One region of the Nonomuraea sp. NPDC005650 genome, then DNA from elsewhere that is predicted to be linked to it. Evidence: riboswitches for the same ligand, from Rfam matches in the RefSeq annotation. Region 1 holds a riboswitch; each other region holds the start of a gene.
The links. Region 1 has a riboswitch for S-adenosylmethionine ahead of ABZS69_RS04355 (aminotransferase class V-fold PLP-dependent enzyme). Riboswitches for the same ligand answer to the same signal wherever they lie in the genome.
Positions count from the first base shown of each region.

Region 1 (3,395 bases):
GGTCCTCGAACACCGCCGGGTCGCGGTTCGCCGAGCCGAACAGCAGCGCCACCTCCGACCCGCGCGGGAGCTCGACGCCGTGGACCTCGATGTCCTCCAGCACCCAGCGCTCGAACATCTGCAGCGGCGTGTCCCAGCGCATGACCTCCTCGACGGCCGTGGGCAGCAGCGAGCGGTCCGCGCGCAGCCGGGCCAGCTCGGAGGGGTTCCTGAACAGGGCCCACCAGCCGTTGCCCGTGACGTTCACGGTGGCCTCGTGGCCGGCGTTGAGCAGCAGCACGCACGTGCCGACCAGCTCGTCCTCGGTCAGCTCGTCGATCTGCGCCAGCGCGCTGACCAGGTCGTCGCCCGGAGCCCGGCGGCGCTCCGCGGCCAGGGCCTTGAGGTAGCCGGCGAACTCGGACGCCGCCCGTACCGCCGTGTGCTGGGCCTCAAGGCTCGGGCTGAGCTCGTACATGCCGCAGATGTCCGCCGACCAGGGGCGCAGCAGGTGGCGGTCGGCGTGGGGGATGCCGAGCATCTCCGCGATCACCGTCACCGGCAGCGGCTCGGCGACCTCGGCGAGGAGGTCGCCGCCGCCCTTCTCCACGAACGCGTCCACCAGGCCCTCGGCGATGGCGCGCACCCGGGGGCGCAGCGACTCGACCATGCGCGGCGTGAACGCCCTGGAGACCAGCCGGCGCAGCCTGGTGTGCACCGGCGGCTCCACGTCGAGCATGCCCGCCCTGATCACGCGCCAGAACGGCTCGTGGAACTCCGGCTCCGGCGGCCTGCCGAACTCCTCGTGGGTGGCCACGTGGAGGTAGGACCGCCCCAGGCGGCGGTCTCTGAGCAGGGCGTTCACGTCGGCGTGACGTGAGATCAGCCACTGGTTCGTCGGCTCGAAGTAGCTGACCGGCGCCTCGCGCCTCAGCTCGTCGTACACCCGGTACGGGTGAGCCACGAAATCCGGATCCCAAGGGTCAAAGCGCACTATTTCATCTTATGGAGTGGGATCCTCCTGCGGCACCGCCGCCCGCTTGCTCCGCACCCGGATGTTCAGCAGCTCGACGACGAGCGAGAACGCCATCGCGAAGTAGATGTAGCCCTTGGGGATGTGCTGGCCGAAGCCCTCGGCGATGAGCACCACGCCGATCAGCACCAGGAACGACAGCGCCAGCATCTTGATGCTCGGGTGCCGGTCCACGAACCTGCTGATCGGCCCCGAGGCGAACAGCATCACCAGCACCGACACCACGACCGCCGCGATCATCACCCCGAGCTCGTCGACCATGCCGACGGCGGTGATGACGGAGTCGAGCGAGAACACGATGTCCAGCACCATGATCTGGATGATGACCGAGGCGAAGGAGGCGACCGCGGCCTTCTTGCCGTCCTTGCCGACGGGGCCGTCCATGCTGTGGCCGATCTCGGTGACGCTCTTGCCCAGCAGGAACAGGCCGCCGAGCAGCAGGATCAGATCGCGTCCCGATATTTCGTGGCCGAAGACGGCGAACAGCGGCTCGGTGAGCTGCACCACCCACGACAGGGCCAGGAGCAGGAGCAGCCGGGTGATCAGGGCCGCGCCCAGCCCCAGCACCCGGGCTCTGTCCCGTTGTTCGGGAGGTAGCCTCCCGGCCAGGATGGAGATGAAGATGATGTTGTCGATCCCCAACACGATCTCCAGGGCGACAAGGGTGAAGAAACCGATCCAGATCTGCGGGTCGGTCACCCAGTCCAACATCTGCGCACCTCCATGGCATACGAGCGGGGTTTCCGGTAGCAACGAGCCGGACCCCGAAGAAGTTCGCCGACTTGCGATCGATGGAGGGGATTGGGTTATAGTCTGCGCCGTAGGTCATGAGTGCCAGCGACAAGCCCCGGCTAGCTGGCCGGCAACCCTCGCGTCCGCGGCGGGGTGCCCCGGGTGAAGACCTGGTCCGTCACGAGACGTGGCGGGCAAGCGCGGGCTCCGTGGGTGCTTCCAGGGGTCCGATGACCCTGAGGGAGATTTGCCGTGTCCACGCTGACGATCTTCAGCTCCGCCCCCGCTCGCGCCGCCGCCGAAGAGGCCCCCGCCGTCACGAGCCGGCCGATCCCCGCCGTGCTCGGGGCCGATCTCGAGGTGCCGGTCAAGGGCGGCCGGCTCGTCGGCTACGCCAACCTCGACTACGCCGCCAGCGCCCCCTGTCTGGAGCCGGTCAGCGCCGCCGTCACCGCCGCGCTCCCGGCCTACTCCAGCGTCCACCGCGGCGCGGGCTACGCCTCCCAGCTCACCACCGCCCGCTACGAGCAGGCCCGCCACACGGTACGGGCGTTCGTCGGGGCCCGCCCGGACGACGCCGTGATCTTCACCCGCAACACGACCGACGCCACCAACCTCCTGTCCCGCTGCCTGCCCGCCGGCACGACCACCGTGGTCTTCGACACCGAGCACCACGCCTCCCTCCTTCCCTGGCAGAAGTCCGTACGGCTGGCGCCGCCCGCCTTCCCCGGCGAGGCCGTCCGCGCCGCCGACGCGGCGCTGGCCGGCATCGAGGGGCCCAAGCTGCTCGTGGTCACCGCGGCCTCGAACGTCACCGGCGAGATCTGGCCCATCGCCGCGCTGGCCCACGTCGCGCACCGGCACGGCGCCCGCATCCTGGTGGACGCCGCGCAGCTCGTACCGCACCGGCGGCTCAACCTGACCGCGCTCGACCTGGACTACGTGGCCTTCTCCGGGCACAAGCTGTACGCGCCGTTCGGCGCGGGCGTGCTGGTGGGGCGGCGGGACTGGCTCGCGGAGGGCGAGCCGTACCTCAAAGGCGGCGGCGCGGTGCGGTCCGTGGGCGAGGACGCCGAGTGGCACGACGACCCGGAGCCGCGGCACGAGGCGGGCACCCCGAACGTGCTGGGCGCCATCGCCCTGGCCGCCGCCTGCGACGCGCTCACGGCCACCGGCTGGACCGCGCTGGTGCGCGAGGAGGAGCGGCTGATCGCGCGCCTGCGCTCGGGGCTGGCCTCGATCGAGGGCGTGCGGGAACTGTCGCTGTGGGGGGACGACCACCCGCGGGTCGGCATCGTGTCGTTCACCGTGGACGGCTACTCGGCCCGCGAGGTGGCCGAGTCGCTGTCCAGCGAGTACGGCATCGGGGTGCGCGACGGCAAGTTCTGCGCGCACCCGTTCGTCCGGCATCTGCTCGGCGGCCAAGCCGATGAGGGGTGCGAGGACGGCACCGCCTCCGCGGTGCGGGCCTCGATCGGCATCGGCACCACGCAGGAGCACGTGGACCGGCTGGTCGCGGCGCTGCGGGACCTCGTGAGCCGCTGAGTGCGCCGCTGAGTGGGTCGCTGAGTGGGTCGCTGAGGAGCCGATGAGCGAGCCGTCAGACCGCGTCGGAGCGGTTCGGCGGCTTGCGGTGCGGCGGCGGCTCGTC
Region 1 is NZ_JBEXCR010000002.1:334,320-337,714, forward strand. Features, by position in the region: gene ABZS69_RS04345 (cytochrome P450) at 1-973, opposite strand, end outside; gene ABZS69_RS04350 (TerC family protein) at 983-1,723, opposite strand; SAM riboswitch class IV at 1,836-1,951, shown strand; gene ABZS69_RS04355 (aminotransferase class V-fold PLP-dependent enzyme) at 1,997-3,289, shown strand; gene ABZS69_RS04360 (DoxX family protein) at 3,345-3,395, opposite strand, start outside.

Region 2 (3,395 bases), on a different contig from region 1:
AGCTTCCGGTACGCCTCGCCCAGCGTGGTACCCGCCTCGACCATGAAGGCGCCACGGCGCCAGTCGTACTGGACCGCGTTCATCGATGACAGGTCGATGAGCGTTTGCACGGACGGATCGTCCACCAGGTTCTCGAAGCCGTGACCGCCGCTGCGGACCGCGATCCGCCGACCCGTCCGTACCGCTTCGTCGACCGCCTCCAGTACGTCCTCAGTGGAGACGGCCGGTCGCACGTGTTCGGGCGCGCACTGGAATCGCTGGTTGTAGCCCCTCGACACCAGCCAGCGATAGCGGGGATCGCCCGGGCGCACCATGTCCGGCGCACGAGGGGCGAAATCTGGATCAGCGGCACCAGGGCGAACGGTCCTTTGTGTGGTTTGACTCACGGTTGGCCTCCTCACGCCCAGCCACGGTCGAGCGAAGTCGCACTGACTATCCAATCGACCGCGATTCGAAATACGACGCGTCCAAGCTATGAGGCCGCCGGATGCAATCCGATTACGCTTACCCCCCTAGTAAAGGTAGGGTTAACCGGATTGTCAGCGGCGGATGAGCCCTGCGCGACGGGGCTGCCTCGGCCGCCCGTCAGCTCGTGCGGTGCTCGACGGGGTGCTGAACGAGGCGCCGCAGTGAGTCGCGTTCAGGATGCGGCGGCGGCTGATGGGGACGGTGAGGCAACCGGGTCGCCGGGCAGCATGGCGGGGACCGGCTGTGCCCGGGCGGCCCAGCGGCCGTCGTCGCTGCGGATGATGCGTACCGGGTGGTCGAAGCACGTGCTGACCAGCTCACTCGTCAGAACGTCCGCGACCGGCCCGGCGGCCAGGCAGCGTCCATCACGCAGCAGCATGGAGTGGGTCGTGGTGGCCGGCAGCTCCTCCAGGTGGTGGGTGACCAGCACGGTCGCCAGCGACGAGTGCCGGGTGCGCAGGGCGTCGATGCTGGCCAGCAGCTGCTCGCGGGCGGCCAGGTCGAGCCCCGTTGCGGGCTCGTCAAGCAGCAGGAGCCGGGGCTGCGGCATGAGGGCACGGGCGATCAGCGCGCGACCGCGTTCGCCCTGGGAGAGGGTGGGCCACGTCGCCTGCGCTCTGTGGCTCATCCCAAGCATGGCGATCAGCCGATCCGCCCGCTCGGCCTCCTGCTCGCCGGGCGCCCAGCGGGGGACGAGCGCGGCGGTGTTGGTCAGCCCGGTCAGCACCACGTCGCGGACCCGCAGCGGCCCGTCGGGGGTGTGACGCGGGTTGACGTGCCCCAGGTACGAACGCAGCTCGCGGACGTCGACCCGGCCCAGGGTGCGGCCGAGCACCTCGACCGCGCCGCGGGTCGGGTGGGTGACGGCGCCCAGCAGTCCGAGCAGGGTGCTCTTGCCCGCGCCGTTGGCGCCGAGCAGCGCCCAGTGTTCCCCGGGGCCGACGGTGAGCGAGATGCTCTCCAGCAGGTGACGGCCGTCGCGGACGAGATCCACGGCGTGTGCCCGCAGCACGTGCCCGGTGTCGGCCGGACGGGAGACGATCGTCATCGGACCGCCTCCCCGCCGCCGGTCCGCCCGTGCGCCGCCTCCCCGCCGGCCGTCCGCCCGTGGGCCGACTCCGCGCACTCCGACAGCCGCGGCCCCACCTGCCCAGGCCGGGGCCAGGCTATTGCTGCCACCACGCACGCGCTCCTCTCATCTCGCAGGCCATCCAACTTATCAGGTTCTCAGACATCTGATGTTTGAGTTGACGGCGTCTGTTCCGGCCTGGCAAGATCTCCGCCTGTCAATCATCCAGAGGACTCGAGGGACCTGGCCCTGTGACGGTCCGGCAACCTCCCCGGCGGCAGTCGGCGGGAAAGGTGCCAATGCCAGGAACGATGAGGGAGTCTCGATGAGCATGCGGCTCGACGTTCCCGTGCTGACCGGCCATCTGGTACGGCTGGAGCCGCTGACACCGGGGCACGTCGCGGATCTGGCGGAGGCGGCCGAGGAGGAACGGTCGTCCTACGGCTTCACGCTGGTGCCCCGCGCGCAGGGCATGAAGAACTACGTGGAAACGCAGCTCGAACGCGGCGGGCTGACGCCGTTCGGGCAGGTCCGGGTCGCCGACGGCAGGGCGGTGGGCTGCACCGCGCTGTGGGATCCCCGCCCCTGGCCGGATCGGCCCGGCCTGCGGGCGATCGAGATCGGCTTCACCTGGCTGGCCGCCTCGGCGCAGGGCACCGGGATCAACGCCGAGGCCAAGCTGCTGCTGATGTCGTACGCGTTCGAGAAGCTCGGCGTCGCCCGCGTCGACCTGAAGACCGACGCCCGCAACCTCCGCTGCCGCCGCGCGCTCGAACGGCTCGGCATCCCCTTCGAAGGCGTGCTGCGCTCCTGGTCCATGTCGTGGGCGCCGGGCGAGGAGGGCACGCTTCGCGACTCGGCCATGTTCGCCGTGACCGCGGCCGAATGGCCGACGGTGAGAGCGGCGCTCACCGCTGCCGGCGGGCAGCCCGGACCGGCGGAAGGCTGAGCGCAGGCGATGCGGTCCGCCCTCGCCCTGGGCGAACGCGGGTCAATGTTGCCGCTCGATCGCCTGCGGCGTCTCGGGTACTTCGCTGCTTTCCAGCGCGTGCCTTTCCTCGGCCGTGATGAGGTTGAGGCCCTGCAGGATGGCGATCGAGCGCCGCCAGGATCGGCGGGCGTCGGGGGTTCGGCCGGCGTCGTGGAACGCGCGGCCCAGCCCCCACAGGATGTCGGCCTCCCGGAACTCGCCGATGGGGCCCGCTTCCCTGTGGAGGGCGAGCGCGTGCTGGTAGCAGGCCACGGCCTGCCCCGGGTCTCCGGCCAGGCGGTGCGCCTCGCCGAGATACCCGACGACGAGTCCGAGATAGGCCCGGATACCGGCCTCCCTCAGGATGGGAATCGAGCGAGTGTGCGCGGCGATCGCCTCGGAGTAGCGTCCCGCCCGCTGGTAGGCCAGCCCCAGGTGCGTGAGGACCGCCCCGTGGGTCAGGCGGTTGTCCGCCTCGCCGACGTGGGCGAGGGCACGCAGGTGGTGGGTGATGGCTTCGTCGTGGCGGCCCGCCCTCCGGTGGGCGACCCCGAGGTAGTCGAGCAGCGCCGCCTCGCGACTGGTGTTCCCGGCCCGCCGGAAGGCGGTCCTGGACCTGTTCAGGTGGCGGATGGCGTCGTCCTGGCGCCCCATGTAGATGTACGCCCAGCCGAGATCGCCGTGCGCGACGGCCAGGTGGAGCGGGTCGTGCGTGTGCTCCGCGGCCACCAGCGCCAGCTCGCCGAGCTGGAGTTGCTTGAGGTAGAGGCCGCACTCGTGCAGCAGGACGGCGAACGCCGTGGCCAGGCCCACCACCTGATCCACGACCGGCGTGCGCGTCGCCTGCGCCACGGCCGCCAGGATGTTGTCCGCCTCGGCGGCGATCCA
Region 2 is NZ_JBEXCR010000087.1:17,306-20,700, reverse strand. Features, by position in the region: gene ABZS69_RS64970 (FAD-binding protein) at 1-278, opposite strand, end outside; gene ABZS69_RS64965 (ATP-binding cassette domain-containing protein) at 641-1,516, opposite strand; SAM riboswitch class I at 1,756-1,855, shown strand; gene ABZS69_RS64960 (GNAT family protein) at 1,863-2,486, shown strand; gene ABZS69_RS64955 (BTAD domain-containing putative transcriptional regulator) at 2,529-3,395, opposite strand, start outside.
Region 2: another riboswitch for S-adenosylmethionine. It lies ahead of ABZS69_RS64960 (GNAT family protein); the one in region 1 lies ahead of ABZS69_RS04355 (aminotransferase class V-fold PLP-dependent enzyme).

Region 3 (3,395 bases), on a different contig from region 1:
GCCGGCGGCTCGCCGGCTTCGGCAACGTCACGGTCGAGAGATCGACGTTCGAGGAGTGGGACGACCGCGGTGGACGCTTCGACGTCCTCGTGGCCGCGTCTTCGTGGCACTGGGTCGACCCGTCGATCGGCTGGCGGCGAGCGCACGACGTGCTCCGTCCCGGAGGCTGGATGGCGCTGCTCGGCCACGTCGTCGTCCGCCGGCCGGGAGAGCCCGAGGTGTACGCCGAGACCGCCGACCTCCACGAGCGGTTCTGCCCCGGGAACCCCGGTTGGGGCCATCCGCCGCTGGAGGACGACGTGCGCGCCACCGACGAGGGGTGGGGTCTGGTCGACGATCCCGGCGGCTTGTTCGGCCCGACGATCGTGCGCTGGTACCCGACCGTTCAGTGGCTCAACGGGGACGGCTTCGCCGATCTCCTTCGCTCGACGTCGCTGTATCGCAGACTCGACCGCGACGTCCGTGAACCCCTGCTGGACGCTCTCGCCGAGCGCATCCGCACACGGATGGGCGACCGAGCATCACGCCGCTATCTGAGCGCCCTCCGCGTCGGACAGCGCGCCGAGTGAGTCGTGGCTGGTCATGCGACCTTGGCCGGGTAGTCGATCCATCTCGCCGAGCCGGCCGGGCCCGGCACCACCGCCCAGCTCGTGGCCCTGCTCGGGCAGAGTCTGGACACCGCGGGCGGCCGCCTCGTGGCGTTGCGCAGGACGGGCATCCGCGTTCTGTACGCACGCACGGCCCTCGGTGACGCCCTGATCAACGGCCGACACCCGGCGCCCCGGGATTGCTAGACTGATCGTTCGCGTTCCGAATCAATCAGAGGGTCGGCGGCATGGCCAAGGCAGCGGATGGGCACGTGGGGGTCGTCGCCGGGCTGGTGCGTGCCTCCTTCCTGGTGAACGCCGTCTATGCGGAGTCGGCGCGCGAATACGGGATCACCGCGCAGCAGGGGCAGTTGCTGTGCGTGCTGATGGCGCAGCCGTACGGGATGCGGGAGCTGGGCGGGATCCTGCACCTGGCCAAGTCCAGCCTCACCGAGCTGGTCGACCGCAGCGCCCAGCGCGGCCTGGTGCGGCGCGAGCCGGATCCGCGCGACGGGCGCGCCGTCCGCGTGGCGCTCACCGGGCAGGGCGCCGAGCTGGCCGACGCCTTCTACGCCGCGACGTGCGCGCGGATCGACGAGCTCCCCTCGAGCCTGGAGCCCGGCGAGCGCGACGCGCTCGGGCGGCTGCTGGGCCGCGTGGTCGAGGACAACCAGGTTCCGGTGGTCTTCATGGAGCCCGCCGACGCGACCGCGCGCTGACGCGTGCCCTTCAGGTAGGGTCGAGCAAAAGAGACAATAGCCACTAAACTTCTCCCTACGTCATATCTATGTAAATCCTACTGATATAGTCGTTTATGTCACGAGTCCAGTGCTAAGCCCCGGCTTGCTGGACGGCAACCCTCCCACCGCGGCGGGGTGCCCCGGGTGATGACATGGTCGTCGAGCTGAACGGTGCTCCTGGCGGCAAGCGCGGATGTCGAGTCGTGCTGCCATGCGCCCTTGGCCGGCTGCTCGAATGGGAAGGGAAAGATGAAGGGCGGATTCACTCGCCTCGCGGGACTGGGCATGGTGGTCGCGCTGGCGGTCACGGCCTGCGGCGGCGTCGACACGGCCGGCTCCTCGGGCGGTTCCTCGGACACCGGCGGCTCCTCGGGCGGAGCGAAGCAGGAGCTCACGGTTACCGCGTTCGCGGGAGCGTGGGGAGAGCTGTTCAAGAAGTCGTTCGTGGAGCCGTTCGAACGCGACACCGGCGCCAAGGTGAACCTCGTCTACGGCGCGAACGCCGAATGGCTCACCAAGCTGCGCGCGGCCGGCGGCAAGAACCCTCCGTTCGACGTCATCGCCTTCACGCCGGACGCGTCGCTGCCCGCGGCCTCCGCCGGGCTGCTCCAGCCGCTGGTCACCGACAAGCTGGCGCACTTCAAGGAGCTGGACCCGGTGCTCGCCGGCAAGTCCGCGTACGACGGCAAGCAGTACGGCGTGCCGCTGACCACCGGCTCCACCGGCCTCCTCTACCGCACCGACAAGATCAAGACGCCGCCCGCGGACTGGACGGACATCTTCGACAAGCAGTACTGCGGCCACGTCGCCCTGCCGCCGCTCACCTACAACCCGGGCCTGGAGTTCTTCTCCGCCCTGGTCACCTCCCAGGGCGGCAAGCTGTCCGATCCGGCCGCCGTGGACAAGGCGTTCGACAAGCTCGCGACCCTGAAGGGCTGCGTGTCCTCCTTCCCCGCCAACGCGGGCAACGCCGCCACCGTCATCGAGAACGGCGACGCCTGGATCATGCCCTTCTGGGACGGCCGCGCCTTCGCCATGGCCCAGGCGGGCTCCCCGATCGGCTTCACCTACCCCAAGTCCGGCCCCGTGGGCGCGCTGACCTCGTACTTCATCGCCGCCGGGACGCAGCGCAGCGACCTGGCGAACAAGTTCCTCGACTACCTGACCGCCGCGCAGAACCAGAAGCCGTTCGCCGAGGGCACCTGGTACGCCGCGGGCAACGACTCGATCTCCTACAGCGAGCCGTTCGAGCAGAAGGTGAAGCACGGTCCCGACGTCTTCAAGAAGTTCATCTGGGTGGACTACACGATCGCCACCCCCAAGCTGAACGAATGGCAGCAGCGGTGGAACCAGATCTTCGGCTGAGCGCGGAAGAAGGCGGCGGGCACGTCGAGATCGACGGGCTCGCCGCCGGGTACGACGGCGCGCGCGTGCTCGACGTGGACCGGCTGTCGATCCGCAAGGGCGAGTTCCTGTCGATCCTCGGGCCCAGCGGCTGCGGCAAGACGACGCTGCTCAACTGCATCGCGGGCTTCGTCCGGCCCACGGCCGGGCGGATCGTGATCGACGGCTCCGACGTGACCGGGCGGCCCCCGTACCGGCGGGGTCTGGGCATGGTGTTCCAGAGCTACGCGCTCTTCCCGCACATGACCGTGGCCGCCAACGTGGCGTACGGGCTGCGCGTGCGTCGGCTCGACCGGCGGACGCGGGACGAGCGCGTGCGGGAGGCGCTGGGCCTGGTCGGCCTGGAGGGGTACGCCGGGCGGCGGCCCGGACAGCTGTCCGGCGGGCAGCAGCAGCGGGTCGCCCTCGCCCGCGCCCTGGCCATCCGGCCCGCCGTGCTGCTCCTGGACGAGCCGCTGTCCAACCTGGACGCCAAGCTGCGCAGGGAGATGCGGGTGGAGCTGCGTGCCATCCAGCGGCGCATCGGCACCACCATGGTCTTCGTCACGCACGACCAGGAGGAGGCGCTCGCGCTGTCCGACCGGGTGGCCGTCATGCACGGCGGCCGGGTCGAGCAGCTCGGCACCCCCGACGAGGTCTACCGGCGGCCGGCCAGCCGGTTCGT
Region 3 is NZ_JBEXCR010000089.1:7,183-10,577, forward strand. Features, by position in the region: gene ABZS69_RS65130 (class I SAM-dependent methyltransferase) at 1-569, shown strand, start outside; gene ABZS69_RS65135 (hypothetical protein) at 581-718, opposite strand; gene ABZS69_RS65140 (MarR family transcriptional regulator) at 836-1,306, shown strand; SAM riboswitch class IV at 1,403-1,523, shown strand; gene ABZS69_RS65145 (ABC transporter substrate-binding protein) at 1,577-2,692, shown strand; gene ABZS69_RS65150 (ABC transporter ATP-binding protein) at 2,671-3,395, shown strand, end outside.
Region 3: another riboswitch for S-adenosylmethionine. It lies ahead of ABZS69_RS65145 (ABC transporter substrate-binding protein); the one in region 1 lies ahead of ABZS69_RS04355 (aminotransferase class V-fold PLP-dependent enzyme).

Region 4 (3,395 bases), on a different contig from region 1:
AGCCGGCGGTCGCCCACCTGCTCCCTGAGCGCGATCATGTGCGACTCGACGTCGGGCTCGACGGCGCGCTCCCACAGCGCGTCGCCGTCCACGCCGAGGCTGTGCACGCCGATGCGGGTGGTCCTGCCCTCGTGGGTGACGCTGCGGCCCACGCGGTCGACCTCCGCGCCCAGCAGCGCCTCGCAGCAGTCCATGAACGCCTGCGCCCACCTGTCGGCCAGGAACCCGGCGTGATCGGCGCCCAGGATGCCCTCCAGGACCTCGCCGACCACCTCGTCGGGCAGCAGCGAGAAGTATTCGGGCGGCGCCCACGGGGTGTGGCTGAAGTGCGCGATGCGCAGGTCCGGCCGCTCGGCGCGGAGCATGGCCGGGGTCAGCGTCAGGTGGTAGTCCTGCACCATGACGCGGGCGCCGTGGCCGGCCTCCTCGGCCAGCGCCAGCGCGAACGCGCCGTTGTAGTCGCGGTAGGACTCCCACTCGCGCTCGAACCTCGTGCCGAAGTTCGGTGCGTTGGGGATGTCGTAGAGCAGGTGGTTGACGAACCACAGGGTGGAGTTGGCCACGGCGTTGTAGGCGCGGTGGAAGGTCGCGGGCGGGATGTCGAGCATCCGCAGCGGGCCCGTGTCGTAGCCGGCGTGGTCGATCCGGCCGCCGGGCACCAGGCGTACGGCGCTGCGGTCGCCGTCGGACAGCGCCGCGCACACCCACAGCACGCGGTCCTTCCTGGCCACCTCGGACAGCGCCGAGACCAGGCCGCCGCCACCGCGTTTCATGGTCAGCTCACCGTCGTCCGAGACGGTAAAAGAAACGGGTCCTCTGTTGGAGGCCACCAGGACGCTGTTCATCTACGCTCCCTTCGCCCATAGGATCCCAGCTATGGCGCTTGATGAGCTAACCGAGGAACTCGCCCGCTCGGCCGCAGGAGGAGATCATCGCGCACTTGGCGAGCTCCTGGCGCGGATCGAGCCCGATGTGATGCGACACTGCGCCCGGATCCTCCCCTATCACCAGGACGCAGAGGAAGCCTCCCAGGACACGTTGCTGGCCGTGGCGCGCAACATCGGCCGGTTCGAGGGCCGGGCGCGGTTCAGCACGTGGCTGCACATCGTGACGGCCAACTGCGCGCGCACCACGTACCGGTCGCTCAAGCGGCGGGCGGCGGAGCAGACCTCGGACGAGCTGCCCACGCAGAAGCCCGACGTGGCGCGGGTGAGCGTGATCGCGGGCTCGCGGCTCGACCTGCTCGACGCGATGGAGGCGCTGGAGGCCGACAAGCCCGACCTGGCGCAGGCGCTGGTGCTGCGCGACATCGTCCAGCTCGACTACAACGAGGTGGCCGAGCAGCTCGGCATCCCGCTCGGCACCGCCAAGTCGCGCATCCATCAGGCCCGCAAATACGTGCAGGGAGTGCTGGGTGATGATTATCGCTGAGACGCCACGTCCCGCATCCTGAGACGGGTGGCCGTTTCGGCCCCATGGGCGGGTAGAGTCCATTTCAACAACTGCATATTGCTCATCCAGAGGGGTGGAGGGACCGGCCCTGCGAAGCCCCGGCAACCCTCCCGGCTTGTGACTCGCGACCTGGCGAGGCCGACCGGGACAAGGTGCCAATTCCGGTCTGCGGTCAGGGTGGCCGCAGGCGAAGATGAGGGAAGGCCTCGCTTCATGTCGCTCGACTTTGGTCCTGCTGTCGGTCTGTCCTGCCGTGAGTGCGGCACGCGTTACCCGCTCGGTCCGAGCTTCGCATGTCTGGAGTGTTTCGGGCCGCTCGAAGCGGCCTATTCCTTCGGCGAGGTGACCCGCTCCGACATCGAGTCGGGTCCCGCCAACATCTGGCGTTACCGGTCGCTGCTCCCGGTGCCGGTTGACGTCGCCAGTAAGCCCAATATGAACCCCGGTTGGACCAAACTGGTCAAGGCCGGAAACCTCGGGCGCGCGCTGGGTCTCAAGTCCCTGTACGTGAAGGACGACTCGGGCAACCCCACCCATTCCTTCAAGGACCGGGTTGTCGCCATCGCCGTCGAGGCGGCGCGTAACTTCGGCTTCCACACCCTTTCCTGCTCCTCCACGGGCAACCTCGCGGGCGCGGTCACCGCGGCGGCGGCGCGCGCCGGGCTCGAGGCGTGCGTGTTCATCCCGGCCAACCTCGAAGCGGCCAAGATCGCCATGGCGCGCGTGTTCGGCGGCAAGCTGATCGGGATCGACGGCACCTATGACGAGGTCAACCGGTTCTGCTCCGAGCTGATCGGCGACCCGCTGGGCGACAAGTGGGGGTTCGTCAACGTCAACCTGCGGCCCTACTACGCCGAGGGCTCCAAGACGCTCGCGTACGAGATCGCCGAGCAGCTCGGGTGGCGGTTGCCCGAGCAGATCGTCATCCCCATCGCCTCCGGCTCGCAGCTCACGAAGATCGACAAGGGCTTCCGCGAGCTGGTGCAGCTGGGGCTGGTCGAAGACACGCCCTACAAGATCTTCGGGGCGCAGGCGGCCGGGTGCTCGCCGGTCTCCACCGCGTACAAGGCGGGGCACGACGTCGTGCAGCCGGTCAAGCCCGACACCATCGCCAAGTCGCTGGCCATCGGCAACCCGGCCGACGGGCCGTACGTGCTCGACATCGCCCGGCGCACCGGCGGGGCCGTCGAGGACGTCACGGACGCCGAGATCGTGGCCGCGATCAAGCTCCTGGCCTCGACGGAGGGTGTTTTCGCCGAGACCGCGGGCGGGGTGACCGTGGGCGTGCTGAAGAAGCTCGCCGAGAGCGGGCGGCTCGACCCCGAGGCCGAGACCGTGGTCCTCAACACCGGCGACGGCCTCAAGACGCTCGACGCGATCAGCGACGACGCCCAGCCCACGGCCGTGATCCGGCCCTCCCTCGACGCGTTCCGCGCGGCTGTCTGACAACCAGGAAAGGCAAGTTAAACCATGAGCGTTTCGGTGCGGATTCCCACCATTCTGCGCACCTACACCGGGGGCAACGCCGAAGTCAGTGGCGAGGGCGCGACTCTTCGTGACGTCCTCACCAAGCTCGACTCTGACTACCCGGGGATCGGCGCGAGAATTCTGGATGAATCGGGCAAGATTCGTCGTTTTGTCAACGTTTACGTTGGGGAAGAGGATGTCCGTTTCGCCGAAGGGCTGGACACTCCGGCACCTGAGGGCACTCAGATCTCAATCATCCCGGCGGTAGCCGGCGGCTGAGTGCCATAGATCACACCTGAGAAGGCGCCCCTAGTGGGCGCCTTCTCCATTTCCAGGCCAAATGAAACGTTGAACCGCCTTCGATGCGAAGAAATGCGTCGTTTGCAGATTGACTCTGTTGCCAAACCCCGTGCCACAGGTATGGTCGAGGGCGATCGTCTGGCTGATTTTCCGTTAAGTCGGGCGATAACGGGTCT
Region 4 is NZ_JBEXCR010000015.1:28,637-32,031, forward strand. Features, by position in the region: gene ABZS69_RS25660 (trehalose-6-phosphate synthase) at 1-845, opposite strand, end outside; gene ABZS69_RS25665 (RNA polymerase sigma factor) at 877-1,431, shown strand; SAM riboswitch class I at 1,511-1,652, shown strand; gene thrC (threonine synthase) at 1,666-2,898, shown strand; gene ABZS69_RS25675 (MoaD/ThiS family protein) at 2,923-3,198, shown strand.
Region 4: another riboswitch for S-adenosylmethionine. It lies ahead of thrC (threonine synthase); the one in region 1 lies ahead of ABZS69_RS04355 (aminotransferase class V-fold PLP-dependent enzyme).